Regions from separate parts of the Amycolatopsis sp. NPDC051371 genome, predicted to be linked through region 2. Evidence: riboswitches for the same ligand, from Rfam matches in the RefSeq annotation. Region 2 holds a riboswitch; each other region holds the start of a gene.
The links. Region 2 has a riboswitch for thiamine pyrophosphate ahead of thiO (glycine oxidase ThiO). Riboswitches for the same ligand answer to the same signal wherever they lie in the genome.

Region 1: linked by a shared signal. The riboswitch ahead of AB0M59_RS08530 (thiamine ABC transporter substrate-binding protein) and the one ahead of thiO (glycine oxidase ThiO) in region 2 are both predicted to bind thiamine pyrophosphate.
Region 3: linked by a shared signal. The riboswitch ahead of thiC (phosphomethylpyrimidine synthase ThiC) and the one ahead of thiO (glycine oxidase ThiO) in region 2 are both predicted to bind thiamine pyrophosphate.

The regions. Positions count from the first base shown of each region.
Region 1 is NZ_JBFBAG010000005.1:34,391-39,364, forward strand. Features, by position in the region: gene AB0M59_RS08505 (AlkA N-terminal domain-containing protein) at 1-725, opposite strand, end outside; gene ychF (redox-regulated ATPase YchF) at 828-1,910, shown strand; gene AB0M59_RS08515 (ArsR family transcriptional regulator) at 1,967-2,554, shown strand; gene AB0M59_RS08520 (hypothetical protein) at 2,554-3,021, shown strand; gene AB0M59_RS08525 (4a-hydroxytetrahydrobiopterin dehydratase) at 3,464-3,748, opposite strand; TPP riboswitch at 3,781-3,889, shown strand; gene AB0M59_RS08530 (thiamine ABC transporter substrate-binding protein) at 3,911-4,960, shown strand.
Region 2 is NZ_JBFBAG010000079.1:2,590-7,563, forward strand. Features, by position in the region: gene AB0M59_RS50865 (ion transporter) at 1-349, shown strand, start outside; gene AB0M59_RS50870 (MarR family transcriptional regulator) at 346-774, opposite strand; gene AB0M59_RS50875 (thiazole synthase) at 872-1,630, opposite strand; gene thiS (sulfur carrier protein ThiS) at 1,633-1,833, opposite strand; gene thiO (glycine oxidase ThiO) at 1,833-2,909, opposite strand; TPP riboswitch at 2,904-3,009, opposite strand; gene thiE (thiamine phosphate synthase) at 3,041-3,706, shown strand; gene AB0M59_RS50895 (hypothetical protein) at 3,767-4,489, opposite strand; gene AB0M59_RS50900 (threonine/serine dehydratase) at 4,636-4,974, shown strand, end outside.
Region 3 is NZ_JBFBAG010000083.1:1,202-6,175, forward strand. Features, by position in the region: gene thiC (phosphomethylpyrimidine synthase ThiC) at 1-1,315, opposite strand, end outside; TPP riboswitch at 1,309-1,433, opposite strand; gene AB0M59_RS51565 (trypsin-like peptidase domain-containing protein) at 1,482-2,393, opposite strand; gene AB0M59_RS51570 (LysE family translocator) at 2,474-3,067, opposite strand; gene AB0M59_RS51575 (glycoside hydrolase family 15 protein) at 3,226-4,974, shown strand, end outside.

The sequences.
Region 1 (4,974 bases), on a different contig from region 2:
GACGTCGAAGTCACCTCCTCGACGCCCGGAACCGCGTAGGCAGCGAAGAAGCGAAGCAGCCCGACAGCGTCGAAAGGCGGCCTGAACGGCAACCGCAGGCTGAGGCGCGTTCCCCCGACGTCGCCCTGACGTCCGCGACGCGAAGCGGCGAAGGCGCGAAGCTGTGACGGCGTCGTCGCGAACACTTCGCGGATCGTCTCGTTGAACTGCCGGACGCTGGAGAAGCCCGCGGCGAACGCGACGTCCGTCAGCGGCAGCCCCGACATCTCGATGAGCAGCCGGGCCGAGTGCGCGCGGTGCGCCCGGGCCAGCGCGAGCGGGCCCGCGCCGAGCTCGGCGGTCAGCACCCGGCCGAGCTGACGTTCCGAGTAGCCGAGCCGTCGCGCGAGGCCCGGGACCCCTTCGCGCTCCACTGTCCCGTCGGAGATCAGGCGCATCGCCCGCGCGGCGAGGTCGGCGCGCACGTTCCAGTCCGGCGAGCCCGGCACGGCGTCGGGCAGGCAGCGGCGGCAGGCGCGGAAGCCGTTGGACTGCGCGGCCGCCGACGTCGGGAAGAAGCGGACGTTCTGCACCTTCGGCGTCGACGCCGGGCAGGACGGCCGGCAGTAGATGCCGGTGGTGCGCACCGCCATGATGAACTGGCCGTCGAAGCGCGGGTCGCGGGCGGTGACGACGCGGTAGCAGCGCTCGGCGTCGCGCCAGAGTGCGAGCGTTTCGGTGGCCATGAATCCGAGCATGCCAGCAGGTCAGCGCCGTCGCTGGCGGAAATCCGACGCGGCGTTGGGCGCGTGGGCCGCGGCCGGGTACGGCACGTAGACTGCGGGGTCGTGAGCCTCACCCTCGGTATCGTCGGCCTGCCCAACGTCGGCAAGTCCACCCTGTTCAACGCGCTGACCCGCAACAACGTGCTCGCGGCGAACTACCCGTTCGCGACGATCGAGCCGAACGTCGGCGTCGTGCCGCTGCCGGACCCCCGGCTGGACAAGCTGGCCGAGCTGCACAAGTCGGAGAAGATCGTGCCGGCTGTGGTGTCCTTTGTGGACATCGCGGGCATTGTGAAGGGCGCGTCCGAGGGCGCCGGGCTGGGCAACAAGTTCCTGGCGAACATCCGTGAGGCCAACGCGATCTGCCAGGTCATCCGAGTGTTCGACGACCCGGACGTGATCCACGTCGACGGCCGGATCGACCCGATGAGCGACATCGAGACGATCAACACGGAGCTGATCCTGGCCGACCTGCAGACTCTCGAGAAGGCTGTCTGGCGCCTGGAAAAGGAAGCGCGGACCAAGAAGGAAGCAAAGCCCGCGCTCGAGGCCGCGCAGAAGGCGAAGGAGATCCTCGACAGCGGCCGCACGCTCTTCTCCGCGCAGAAGGACGTCGACCTCGAGCTGCTTCGCGAGCACAGCCTCCTCACCACGAAGCCGTTTCTGTACGTCTTCAACGCCGACGAGGCGATCCTGACCGACGACGCCCGCCGCGAGGAGCTGACCAAGCTGGTCGCGCCGGCGGACGCGGTGTTCCTCGACGCGAAGGTCGAGCAAGAGCTGCTGGAGCTGGACGACGAGGAGTCGGTCCGCGAGCTGCTGGAGTCGGTCGGCCAGCCGGAGCCGGGGCTGTACTCGCTGGCCCGCGCGGGTTTCCACACGCTGGGGCTGCAGACGTACCTGACGGCGGGCCCGAAGGAGTCCCGCGCCTGGACGATCCCCAAGGGCGCGACGGCACCGCAGGCGGCGGGCGTGATCCACACGGACTTCGAGCGCGGCTTCATCAAGGCGGAAATCGTCTCGTACGACGACCTGATGGCGGCGGGCTCGATGGCGGCGGCCCGGGCGGCGGGCAAGGTCCGCATGGAGGGCAAGGACTACACCATGGCCGACGGTGACGTGGTGGAGTTCCGCTTCAACGTCTGAGGCAGGCGTTCGCTACTGGTTGTTACTTTCATTGGGCGCAGGATATACTGCGTCCAATGAAACCGTCGCCGAGCCTGCTGCCCCTGCTGCGATCGCGCATGCAGGGTGAGCTGCTCGCGCTGGTCCTGCTGCACCCGGATCGCGAGTACAGCATCACCGAACTCGCCGAGGCCTGCGGCGTCACGCCCACGGCCGTGCTGCGCGAAGTCGAGCGGCTGGTCGGCGGCGGCATCCTGGAAGACCGGCGGGTGGGCCGGAGCCGGCTCGTCAAAGCCCGGACCGACACTCCGCTCTACCGTCCGCTGAGTGACGTCATCGCGGTCACGTTCGGGCCGATGTCGCTGCTCACCGAGGCCCTGTCCGGGCTGGCGGGCGTGAGCGAGGCCTACGTCTACGGGTCCTGGGCCGCGCGCTACAGCGGCGAGCCGGGGCCGCCCCCCGGCGACGTCGACGTCCTCGTCGTCGGTTCGCCCGATCCGGACGAGCTCTTCGACCTGGCCGAGGGTGTGTCGCGACGGCTGGGCCGCGAGGTCAACGTGCACCGGATCTCGCCCGGGTCGTGGGCGGCGGACAGCGCGGATCCCTTCCTCACCAGCGTTCGTGAACGTCCGCTGGCCCGGCTGAACCTCGACCAGGAGTCCTGATGCCGCAGTGGAACCAGGGGCGCGAACGGATCGACGCCTTCATCGCGCGCGGCGCCATCGAGCACGTTCCGGCGTCGCGGGAAGCTGCCGAGGCCGAGCTGGTCAGGGCCCGTACCCACCTCGCTTCGGCGCGGCAGCTGCAGGACACGGACCCGGAAGGCGCCTACACGCTGGCCTACGACAGCGCACGCCGGGCGTTGGCGGCCGTCTTGCAGAACCAGGGCCTGCGGGTGACGAGCCGAGGTGGCCACGTGACCGTCTACGAGGCGGTCCTCGCTCAGCTGGATCCGCCGCTGGGGCCGATTTTGCGGCCCTTCAACCGGATGCGGGCCCGTCGCAACGAAGTCGCCTACCGATCCACGGAGGCTCCTCCGGTGACTGCCGAGGACGTGGCGGCCGATGTGCCGAAGGTGCTGGCGCTCATCGAAGTGGCCGAAAAGGCCATTCCGAACATGCCGCGCTACTGATCGCCGGGGAAGTCCGGCCGGCTTGACCCGAAAGCCAGGCAGCCGGCGGCCTCCCGCGGATCAGCCGAGCAGGCCCATGAGGGCGATCGTGATCAGCACCACGGCGGTGGCGAGGGCGTTGATCCAGGCGCGCTGGGCGGGGGTGAGGGCGGCGGTGCTGTTCATGGCGTGTCCTAGGGCCGAAAACCGATGCTTCCGCCCTGCTCAGCGCGCTGATCATGCCCTTTGTTAGCTGCTGTGATCGAACTCACCACCGGCGCTCAGCCGTCCGAGTGACGACGGCCCCGGATCGTGAACCAGAGCACACCGCCGGCCGCTGCCACCATCGTCGCGAATGCCGCTGTGCCGACCACGATCGCCTGCGTCATAACCGTCTCTCCCAGCAAAGTCGTTTACCGAGAGACGTCGGAACCAGGAAAAAGTGCACTCAGCGTAACCGGGATCACAGAGCGCTGATCACCGAGTCGATCTGCGAAGCCAGTGAAAAGTCCTTCGCCGTCAACCCGCCCGCCGAGTGCGTGCTGAGGCGGAACGTCAGCGTGCGCCAGCGGATGTCGATGTCCGGGTGGTGGTCGGCGGCTTCGGCCAGTACCGCGACGCGGTCCACCACCTCGATCGCCTGCGGGAAGCTCGCCAGCTCCACCTCGCGGGAGATCACCGTCCCGGACCGGGTCCAGCCCGGCGTGAGCCTTTCGTCCGCCGCGGAGTCGCTCAAGATTTCCGTCATGTCTCCATCGTCCTGCGTCCTGGACTACGCTGCACGGTTGCCACGGGAGTCCGGTCGAGCCGGGCTGAGAGGCGGGGTCACCCGCGACCGTTCGCACCTGACCGGATCATGCCGGCGAAGGGAGGGCTTTCCCTCCTCGTCCGGTGAAGTGCAGGAGGGTAGATGAAAAGCAGGGCTGTGCGCGCCGCGACGGCCATCGCCGCCGTCAGCGTCGTCGCCGCTGGGTGCTCGCTGTCGGACGGTGACGGTGGCACGCAGCAGACGCCCACCGTCACCCTCGTGACGCACGACTCCTTCCTCGCGCCGCAGGAGGTGCTCGACGCGTTCCAGAAGCAGTCGGGCATCAAGGTTTCCGTGCTCAAGCAGGGCGACGCCGGTTCGCTGACCAACAAGCTCGTGCTGACGAAGGCGAACCCGATCGGCGACGTCGCGTACGGCGTCGACTCGACCTTCGCTTCGCGCGCGCTCAAAGAAGGCGTCTTCGAGCCCTACACCAGCCCGGAGGCGGATCGCGGGCCGCAGCGTTACGCCGTCGACCCCGAGCACCGGCTGTCCGCGGTCGACGTCGGCGACGTCTGCGTGAACGTCGACACGAACTACTTCACGTCGAAGGGCATCCCCGCGCCGGCTTCGTACGACGACCTCGCCGACCCCAAGTACAAGGACCTGCTGGTCGCCGAGGACCCGGCGACCGCGTCGCCCGGACTCGCGTTCCTCCTCGGCACCATCGCGAAGTACGGCGAGGCCGGCTGGAAGGACTACTGGACGAAGCTGAAGGCCAACGGGCTCAAGGTGGTCAGCGGCTGGGAAGAGGCCTACACCAAGGACTTCTCCGGCTCGTCCGGCAAGGGGCCGCGGCCGATCGTCGTCTCGTACGCCTCGTCGCCGGCCGCCGAGGTCGGCGACGACGGCAAGCCGCGCACCAAGGCGCTGCTCGACACCTGCTACCGGCAGGTCGAGTACGCGGGCGTGCTGGCCGGCGGCAAGCAGACCGAGAGCGCGCGCAAGGTCGTCGACTTCCTGCTCTCCCAGCAGTTCCAGGCGACCGTCGCGGCGAACATGTACGTCTACCCGGCGCGCCAGGGCGTCGACCTGCCGGCCGGCTGGGCGCAGGTCGCGCCGCTGCCGCAGAAGCCGCAGGCGCTGACGGCGGACCAGGTCCAGGCCGGACGCGAGAAGTGGATCGGCGAATGGCGCACGCTCGTGCAGTGACATCCGGGCCTCCG
Region 2 (4,974 bases):
GTTCGGCGTCATCTCGCCGGAGAACTTCGGCGACCTCGGCACCTCGCTGTTCACCCTGTTCCAGGTCATGACCGGCGAAGCGTGGCCCGACATCGCGAAGGAGATCATGGTCCAGGCGCCGATGGCCTGGATCTTCTTCGTCGTCTACATCCTGGTGTCGAGCTTCGCCGTGCTGAACCTCTTCATCGCCGTGGTCGTCAGCGGCATGGAGGACGAGCTGCGCCAGGACATCCGCGAGGAAGAGGCGAAGCAAGCCGAAACCCAGGCGGCCGCGAACCAGGAGATCCTCGACGAGCTGCGCGCGGTCCGCGCCGAACTCGCCGAGCTGCGGCGGGAGCAAGCCGCTTAGTCGTCCGAGATCAGGGCCTCGAGCGCCGGGATCGCCGCCGTCAGGGCTTCGCGGTGCTCGGGCGTCAAGCGGTCGAGACGCCGGTTCAGCTCCTGCACCCGGGTCGACCGGACGCCCGAGACGAGCCGCTCGCCCTCCTCCGTCGCCTTCGCCAGCCACGCCCGGCGGTCGACCGGGTCGGACTCGCGGCTGACGTACCCCGCCTCGACCAGGGACGCGATGATCCGCGACATGGTCGCCGCGGCGACGCCTTCCTTGGCCGCGAGGTCGCCGAGCCGCAACTGGCCCGCGTGCACGAGCGTCGCGAGCGCCGAGATGGCGCCGTGGCCCGGGCCCGGCACCCCGGCCTGCCGCAGTGACCGGGACAGCCTGCCGACGGCGAGGTACAACCTGCCCGAGACGTCCTGGACCGATGTGCTGGTCACGGCTGGCTCCTTCTGCCTCACGCGTGCGCGGGTGCGCCGGAAAGTTCCGTCAACCTTACGGGTTCCCGGTGCACGTTCGGCGTTAAGGCACCCCGGTTCACCGGGGTGGACTCGACGCTTGCGCCCAGAACCGCTGCGGCACGCGCCCCGCGCTTCGGGCCAGGTGACCGGCGACGACGGCCGAACGCATCGCCGCGGCCATCCGTTCGGGGTCCGTCGCCCGGGTGACGGCGGTGGACAGCAGGACGGCGTCGCAGCCGAGCTCCATCGCCAGCGTCGCGTCGGACGCCGTGCCGATTCCGGCGTCCAGGATCACCGGCACGCCCGCCCGCGAAACGATCAGCTCGATGTTGTGCGGATTCCGGATGCCGAGGCCGGTGCCGATCGGCGCGCCCAGCGGCATCACGGCGGCGCAACCGGCCTCCTCCAGGCGCAGTGCGAGCACCGGGTCGTCGTTCGTGTAGGCGAACACGGTGAACCCGTCGGCGGCCAGCCGTTCGGCGGCGTCGAGGGTTTCGATCGGGTCCGGGAGCAGCGTCCGGTCGTCGGCGTGCACCTCGAGCTTGATCAGATCGGTACCGAGGGCCTCGCGCGCGAGCTGCGCGGTGAGGACGGCTTCGGCGGCCGTGCGGCAGCCCGCGGTGTTCGGCAGCAGCTCGATGCCGAGCCTGCTCAGCAGTTCCAGGACACCGGAGCCGCCTTCGGCGTCGGCGCGGCGCATGGCGACGGTGGTCAGCTCGGTGCCGGACGCGACCAGCGCACGTTCGAGCACGGCGAGGTTCGCCGCGCCGCCGGTGCCGATGATCAGCCGCGACTGGGCCTTGAAGGCGCCGATGACCAGCGGTTCTTCGTCCATTTTCAGCCTCCCTGGACCGCGGTGAGCACGTCGACGCCCGCGCCCTTGGGCACGGCCGTGGCAGGCCAGTCGCTCCGGCGGACGACGACGCCGTCGACCGCGACGGCGATGCCGGGCCGCTGCCAGCCGGATGCGTCGAGGACGTCGGCGACGGTCGCGCCGTCCGGGAACTCCGTCCACGTTCCGTTGAGCTTGATCTCCATCACACGTGCTCCTTCTGGTGCAGGCGGGCGGGCGAAGCCGCTTCGACGCCTTCGGGCGGCTTCTCGCTCTCGAGCCAGGCGACCACGGCGTCCGCGGTCACGGGGGCCATCAACAGGCCGTTGCGGTGGTGCCCGGTGGCGGCGAAGACGCCGTCGTCCAGTACGCCGATGTAGGGCAGCACGTCCCGGCTGCCGGCCCGCAGGCCCGCGGCGGTCTCGACGAGCTCGTACTCGGTGATCGCGGGGAAGACGCGCTCGGCGCCCTCGATCAGCTCGCGGACGCCGCGCGCGGTGACGGCCCGGTCGAAGCCCGCTTCGTACTGCGTCGCGCCGAGAACGAGCTCCTGGTCGCCGCGCGGGACGAGGTAGATCGGCCGGCCCTCGACGACGGCGCGCACGGTGCGTGTCGGCGGTGGCAGGCAGCCGCGGCGGGGCTTGAGCCGGAGGATCTCGCCCTTGAGCGGGCGGACGGCGTCGGCGAGCTGCGGGTGCAGCCGGCCGGTCCAGGCGCCGGCGGCGAGCACGACGGCGTCGGCGTCCGGGATGCGTTCGACGCGCTCGCGGACGAACCGGACGTCTCGTTTCTGGCAGGCCGAGTAGAGGGCGTGGAGCAGTTTCCGGTTGTCCACAGCGAGGTCGCCGGGCACGTGGAGTCCACTTCGGACGGACCCGACACCGGGTTCGAGCCGCTTGGTCTCCCGGCCGGTGAGGCGTTCGGCCGCGCGGCCGATCGAGTGCAGGTGACCGGCGAGGATGTCGAGGTGACTGGCGTCGGCGCGGTCGAAGGCGACGACGAGCGTCCCGTGCCCGGCCAGGCCGGGGTCGACGCCCTCTTGGGTGAGGTCGCTGGCGAAGCCGGGCCAGCGTCTTAAAGAAGCTTCGCCGAGGGTGAGGACGTCCTCCTCGCCCGGCCACGCCTCGGTGACCGGGGCGAGCATGCCGCCGGCCAGCCAGGACGCGCCGCCGCGGGCGGGTTCGGGGTCGTAGAGGGTGACGGCGTGGCCGGCTTGGGCGGCACGCCAGGCCACGGACAGGCCGATCACGCCGCCGCCGACGACGGCCAGGGTGTTCGTCATGGGAATCACGCTCCCTGCGCCGGCATGACCCGGATCAGGTTCCACGGTCGGAGCGGCAGCTCCCTCTCAGCCCGTGCTTCGGGCTCCCGTGCGGACTCGTCCACCCTAGCTCGCGGGGTACGGTCGCCGCTATGCCCGCCCTCTCCGGTGACAAGATCCGCGCCCGCCTCGACGCCGCGCGCCTGTACCTGTGCACGGACGCCCGCACGGCCCGCGGCGACCTGGCCGCGTTCGCCGACGCGGCCTTGGCCGGCGGCGTCGACATCATCCAGCTGCGCGACAAGACGGGTGGCTCTTCGCTGGAGGCCGGCGCCGAGATCGCGGCGCTGGAGGTGCTGGCCGAGGCGTGCGAGCGGCACGGGGCGCTGCTGTCGGTGAACGACCGCGCGGACGTGGCGCTGGCGGTCGGCGCGGACGTGCTCCACCTGGGCCAGGACGACATCCCGGTCCCGCTGGCCCGCCGCATCCTGGGCGACGAGGTGGTCATCGGACGCTCGACGCACTCCGTTTCGCAGGCTTCGGCCGCCGCTTCGGAGCCGGGCGTGGACTACTTCTGCACAGGCCCGTGCTGGCCGACGCCGACGAAGCCGGGCCGGACGGCGCCCGGGCTGGACCTGGTGCGTTCCGTCTCCGCCTCGGCCGTCTCGCGGCCTTGGTTCGCGATCGGCGGGATCGACGGTTCGCGGCTCCCGGAGGTGCTTTCGGCGGGCGCGTCCCGGATCGTGGTGGTCCGGGCGATCACCGAGGCCGAGGACCCCGAGGCCGCGGCGCGGGAGCTGCGGGCCCGCCTCCCCTGACCGAAGTTCGTGAAGGCCACCTTGAGGAACTTCAAGTTCCTCAAGGTGGCCTTCACGGCTTTACGGGGTCGGGGTGGTGGCCGCGCCCTGGCTGGTTGCCGGGGCCGAGGTCGTCGGCTGCTGGGCCGTCGTGCTCGGCGTCGGGGTCGTCGTCGGCGCCTCGCTCGATGTCGTCGGCGGGGTGGTCGTCTCCGTGGTCGTCGACGGGGTGTTCGTCGGCGAGTCCTGGGTGTCGTTCGTGGTGGTCGAAGGCGTCGTCGACGGCGTGGGGTCCGCGTGACCGCCGTTGCCGAAGATCTTGCCGATGCTCGAGCCCGTGCCGCCGCCGATCTGGGTGCCCGTCGCCGACTCGAAGCCGACTATCGCCAGGATCGCCACCGCGAACGCCGCCACGCTCGTGCCGATGATCAACGGCCAGCGCAGCTTCCGCAGCCGGGAAGGCTCTTCCTCGGGAGGAGACTCCGGCCGGGGCAGCTGGACCGTCGGCTGCTCGGCCAGCGCCACCTCGGAACCGGTTCCACGCCGCCGGATTCCCGACGCCGCCAGCTCCCGGGCCTTCAACGCCGCCGCGCGCGTGCGCTGCAGCGAGCGCAGGTACACCTCGCCGCCGACCGTCGTGATCACGCTCGCCACGCCCGCGCCGACGACCGTGCCCGCCACGCCGAGCGTCGAGCCCAGCAGCGCCGCCGTCACCGCCGCGAGCGCCGCCGCCATCACCTGCGCGATGCGCAGACCTGACTTTTCTTCCTTCGCTTCGGAAGTCGCTGCGTTCTCCTTGCTCATGATCCCGATCCGGTAGTAAGTCTTCTCCCCTGTCCAACGTCTAAGGCGCGCGAGGAACTCCCCGCGTTGCCGGAGCGTGAGGAGCGCCACTCCGTCTGTCCACAATAGACACTCCAGGCCGAACACTTTCTTGACATACTCGGCACATGGAACTGGTGACGATCTCTGACATCGAGGCCGCGGCGAAGCGCGTCCGGGGTGTCGCCGTGCGCACGCCCCTGTTGCTCCAGACGTGGGATCCCCGCGGAACCCTGTGGCTCAAACCCGAAAGCCTGCAACCGGTCGGCGCGTTCAAGGTGCGCGGCGCGTTCAACGCGATCGGCACCCTCGACGAAGAAAGCCGCTCCCGCGGTGTCATCGCCTACTCGAGCGGCAACCACGCGCAGGCAGTCGCCTACGCCGCGCAGCAGTACGGCGTGCCCGCGGTGATCGTCGTGCCGGACGTCGCGCCGCGCATCAAGGTCGAGGCCACCCGCGCGTACGGC
Region 3 (4,974 bases), on a different contig from region 2:
TGGCGAGGTCCGCGGCGTGCGCGGCGATCTTGTACGTGATCACGCCGGTCTTGACGTCGTCGCGGTTCGGCAGGCCGAGGTGCTCCTTCGGCGTCACGTAACAGAGCATCGCCGTGCCGTACCAGCCGATCTGCGCCGCGCCGATGGCCGACGTGATGTGGTCGTAGCCCGGCGCGATGTCCGTCGCGAGTGGACCGAGGGTGTAGAACGGCGCCTCGCCGCAGAGCTTTTCCTCCAGCTCCACGTTCTCCTTGATCTTGTGCATCGGCACGTGGCCGGGGCCTTCGATCATCACCTGGACGTCGTGCGAGCGCGCGATGTGCGTCAGCTCGCCGAGGGTTTCCAGCTCGGCGAACTGGGCGCGGTCGTTGGCGTCGGCGATCGAGCCGGGGCGCAGGCCGTCACCGAGGGAGAACGTGACGTCGTACTGCCGCAGGATCTCGCAGAGTTCCTCGAAATGCGTGTACAGGAAGGACTCCTGGTGGTGCGCGAGGCACCACGCGGCCATGATCGACCCACCGCGACTGACGATTCCCGTGACGCGTCGCGCGGTCAGCGGGATGTAGCGCAGCAGCACGCCGGCGTGCACGGTGACGTAGTCGACCCCTTGCTCGCACTGCTCGATGATCGTGTCGCGGTAGATCTCCCACGACAGCTTTTCCGGTTCCCCGTCGACCTTTTCCAATGCCTGGTAGATCGGTACGGTGCCGACCGGGACCGGCGAGTTGCGGATGATCCACTCGCGCGTCTCGTGGATCCGCTTGCCGGTGGAGAGGTCCATGATCGTGTCGGCGCCCCAGCGGGTCGCCCACACCATCTTGTCGACCTCTTCCTCGACCGATGACCAGACGGCCGAGTTGCCCATGTTGGCGTTGATCTTCACCAGGAAGTTCTTGCCGATGATCATCGGCTCGGACTCGGGGTGGCGGCGGTTGGCCGGGATCACCGCGCGGCCACTGGCGACCTCCGCGCGCACGAACTCCGGCGAAACCCGTTCGCGGGCGGCGATGTACTCCATTTCCCGCGTGATGACGCCCTGCTTGGCCCACCCGAGCTGGGTGTTGTGCTCACGCCCGTCGGCCCAACCCGTGCGCAGCCGATGCAGTCCACTGTGGACGTCGATCTCGGCTTCCGGGTCGGTGTACGGGCCCGAAGTGTCGTAGACGTCGAAGTGTTCGCCGTTGGAAAGGTCGATCCGGCGCGCGGGAACACGCAATCCGGATTCGGTCCGGTGGTAGACCTTGTGCGAGCCGGTGATCGGCCCGGTCGTTACGGAGACGTCCTTCTTTTGGACAGCAGAGTCGAGCGTCGTCAACGACTTTCACTCCCTACGCCGGCATTACCCGGTCAGGTTCATGCGGTCGGTGACACCTGGGAAAGATCCCGAGTCGCCCTCTCAGCCCGCCATGGCGCGAGCTCCCGCGTTGGTGTTGTGCCACCGACCATGCCACGCCGGCGCGCGATACTCAAGTCAGGTCACCTCACCCGACGAGTTCGGCCGGTGTCGCGTAGACGTCGACCATGGCTCCGTTGCGCAGCACGGTGATCGGCAGTGCGGTGCCGATCACTTCCGCGAACAGCTGGCGCTGGATGCCTTGGGCGTCGGAGACGCGGGTGCGCCCGACGGTCAGCACGAGGTCGCCGGCGCGCAGCCCGGCGCGGTCGGCGGGCCCGCCCGCGACCACCTCGCGCACCCGCAGGCCGGCGCTCTGCCCGGTGCGCTCGGCGACGTCGTCCGGCAGCGGTGCGGGCACGCCGACGACGCCGAGGTACGCGCGCCGCACCCGGCCCTCGACGACGAGCGTGTCGATGATCCGCCGCGTCGTCGCGTTGATCGGCACCGCGAGCCCGAGCCCGACGCCGGCGACCGCGGTGTTGATGCCGACCACCCGGCCGGCGGAGTCGGCGAGCGCGCCGCCCGAGTTGCCCGGGTTGAGCGCCGCGTCGGTCTGGATGACGTCCTCGATCACCCGGGCGGTGCGCCCCTGCCGCACCGGGAGCGCCCGGCCGAGCGCGCTGACGACGCCCGCGGTGACGGTGCCGGAGAAGCCGAGCGGGCTCCCGATGGCCACGACGAGCTGCCCGACGACGAGCTCGTCGGCGTCGCCCAGCCGAGCGGCCGACGGCGTCTCGCCGCGCGCCCGCAGCACGGCGAGATCGGACAGCGGATCGGCGCCGACGACGTCGAAGGGCACCTCGCTGCCGTCCGCGAAGGTCGCGACGCCGCGCCGGTGGTCGGTGACGACGTGGGCGTTGGTGAGCAGGTGGCCGTCGTCGGCGAAGACGACCGCCGAGCCGCTGCCGCGCGCGAGCTGAACCCCGGCGACGTGCGGGGTGACGGTCTTCGCGACCGTGCTGACGGCGCGCGAGTAGGCGTCCATCGCCTCGTCCATGGGAGCACCTCGATTACACCGTTGCAGGTACTACAAGTGTGCGCTCGAAGGCCGCGGAAGTCCGTTCGCTGGTGGTGAACTCAGCCCTCGAGGGCGACGGTGACGCCGAAGCCGATCAGCAGCCCGCCCGAGGTGCGCTCGAGCCACCGCTTGACGTTCTCGCGACGCAGCCACTGCCCGAGCCGCGTGACGAGCAGGGCGAGCGTCGAGTACCAGACGAGGTCGGCGACGATCCAGGCCGCGACGCAGACCAGCAGCGCGCCGGCGCCCGCGTGGGCCGGGACGAACTGCGGCAGGAACGACAGCGCGAACACGCCCGCCTTGGGGTTGCCGATGTTCGTGAGGAGCCCGGACCGGAAGCCCGCGCCGGGCCGGATCTCCTTCTCCGCACCCGAACCGCGGAAGAACAGCGCCTTGATCCCCAGGTAGACCAGGAAGATCGCGCCCGCGAAGCGCAGGATGTCGTACGCCGTCTGGGAAGCGGCGAGCAACGCGGTCAGGCCGAACACCGCGGCGAGCCCCCAGAACGCGACGCCGAACTCGATGCCGGCGATCGTCGCGAAGGCGTTGCGCTTCGAGCCGCGGGCCGCCTGCTTGATCAGCATGACCGTCGCGGGCCCGGGGACCATCGCGATGAGGAACGCGGCGGGGAGGAACGCGAGCAGGTTCGGCATCACCCGATCGTCGCGGCGCCGGACACGGTGGGCAAGCGGATTACCGGACCAGTGACGGTCGGTGGTTCACCGGATCGGACCATGCGCCGGTGAAGAATCGGCGAGACACTTCCAGGCGCTTCTGTAACGGTGCAGAAGCGACTTTCTGTGGGGTTGATATGCGCAAACTCATGTTCGGCGCCCTCGCCGGGCTGCTGGTCACCGGCCTGATCCCGGGGATCGCGGCGGCCCGGGGAGAGGCTCCCGGCGCCCCGGGCGCCCATCCCAGCTGGCTGCCCGCGAACAAGACCGGCTTCGGCACGGCTCACGACCGCTCCAGCAACGTCTGGTTCACCCTCCAGGGCGGCCAGATGTCCGAGGTCTACTACCCGGACCTGTCGACGCCGAGCGTCCGGTCGATGAACTTCGTCGTCACGGACGGCCGCAGCTTCGCCGTCACCGACTACTCGGCGAAGTCCCAGCAGGTCCGGCGGACCGACGACGACAGTTTGGTTTACGAGCAGACCATCACCGACGACCAGCACCGCTGGCGCCTGCGCAAGACCTACGTCACCGACCCGGCCGCCACGACGGTGCTGGTGGACGTCGACTTCCAGTCGCTCACCGGGCGCCCGTACCAGCTCTACGCGGTCGCCGACCCGGACCTCACCAACGACGGCTCCGACGACTCGGCCGCGCGCAAGGGTGACGCCGTCACCGCGCAGGACGCGACCAACGCCGCCGCGTTGACCGCGAAGCCCGCGTTCACGAAGACGAGCGTCGGCTACGCGGGCGCGTCCGACGGGAACACGCAGCTCACGAAGACCTTCAAGCTGAACTCCTACGACACCGCCGCGAAGGGCAACGTCCTGCTGACCGGGCAGACGAGCGCCGACGGCGTCCGGAACCGGCACGTCACCCTCGCCCTCGGCATGGGCGCGAAGGCCGCAGACGCGCTCGGCAGCGCGCAGGCGTCGCAGCGACGCGGCGTCCGCGACATCACCCGCGCGTACGACCGCGGCTGGGAGCAGTACCTGCGCGGGGTGAGCAAGCCGCCGTCGTCGCTGAAGACCGACGCCGAGCGCGACCTTTACCAGGCGTCGATGCTGACGCTCGCCGCGAGCGAGGACAAGCACCACCCGGGCGCCTTCATCGCGTCGCCGAGCATGCCGTGGCGCTTCGGGAACAACGACCCGGAGTGGTCGCCGTCCGGCACCTACCACCTGGTCTGGCCGCGTGACCTCTACCAGATCGCGACCGGCCTGGCCGCCGGCGGCGACAAGGGCGCCGCGAACCGCGCCGTGAGCTACATGTTCGGCACGCAGCAGCAGGCCGACGGGCACATGCCGCAGAACAGCCGGGTCGACGGCGTGCCGTACTGGACGTCGATCCAGCTCGACGAAACCGCTTTCCCGATCGTGCTGGCCCAGCAGCTCGGCCGGACCGACCTGTGGCCCGGCGTCCGGAAGGCCGCCGACTTCATCCTCGGTTACGTGGGCCCGAACGGGCAGCCTGCGCCGTACACCCAGCAGGAGCGCTGGGAGGAGCAGGACGGCTGGTCGCCCTCGACCATCGCGTCGGTGATCGCCGGGCTCGTCTGCGCCGCGGATCTGGCTTCGCACAACGGAGCTCCGGCGGACGCCGCCCGGTACCTCGCGGCGGCCGACAAGATGAAGGCCGACCTGCCGAAGCAGACGATCACCACGAACGGGCCGCTGTCGAAGGACCCGTACTTCGTCCGGCTCACCAAGGACGCGAACGCCAACGCCGGCACGACGTACAACCTCGGCAACTCGAGCGTCACGATGGACCAGCGCGCGGTCACCGACGCGGGCTTCCTCGACCTGGTCCGGCTCGGTATCTACCGGGCCGACGACCCGGTGATCCGCAACAGCATCAGGGTCACCGACAAGGACATCGCCTTCACC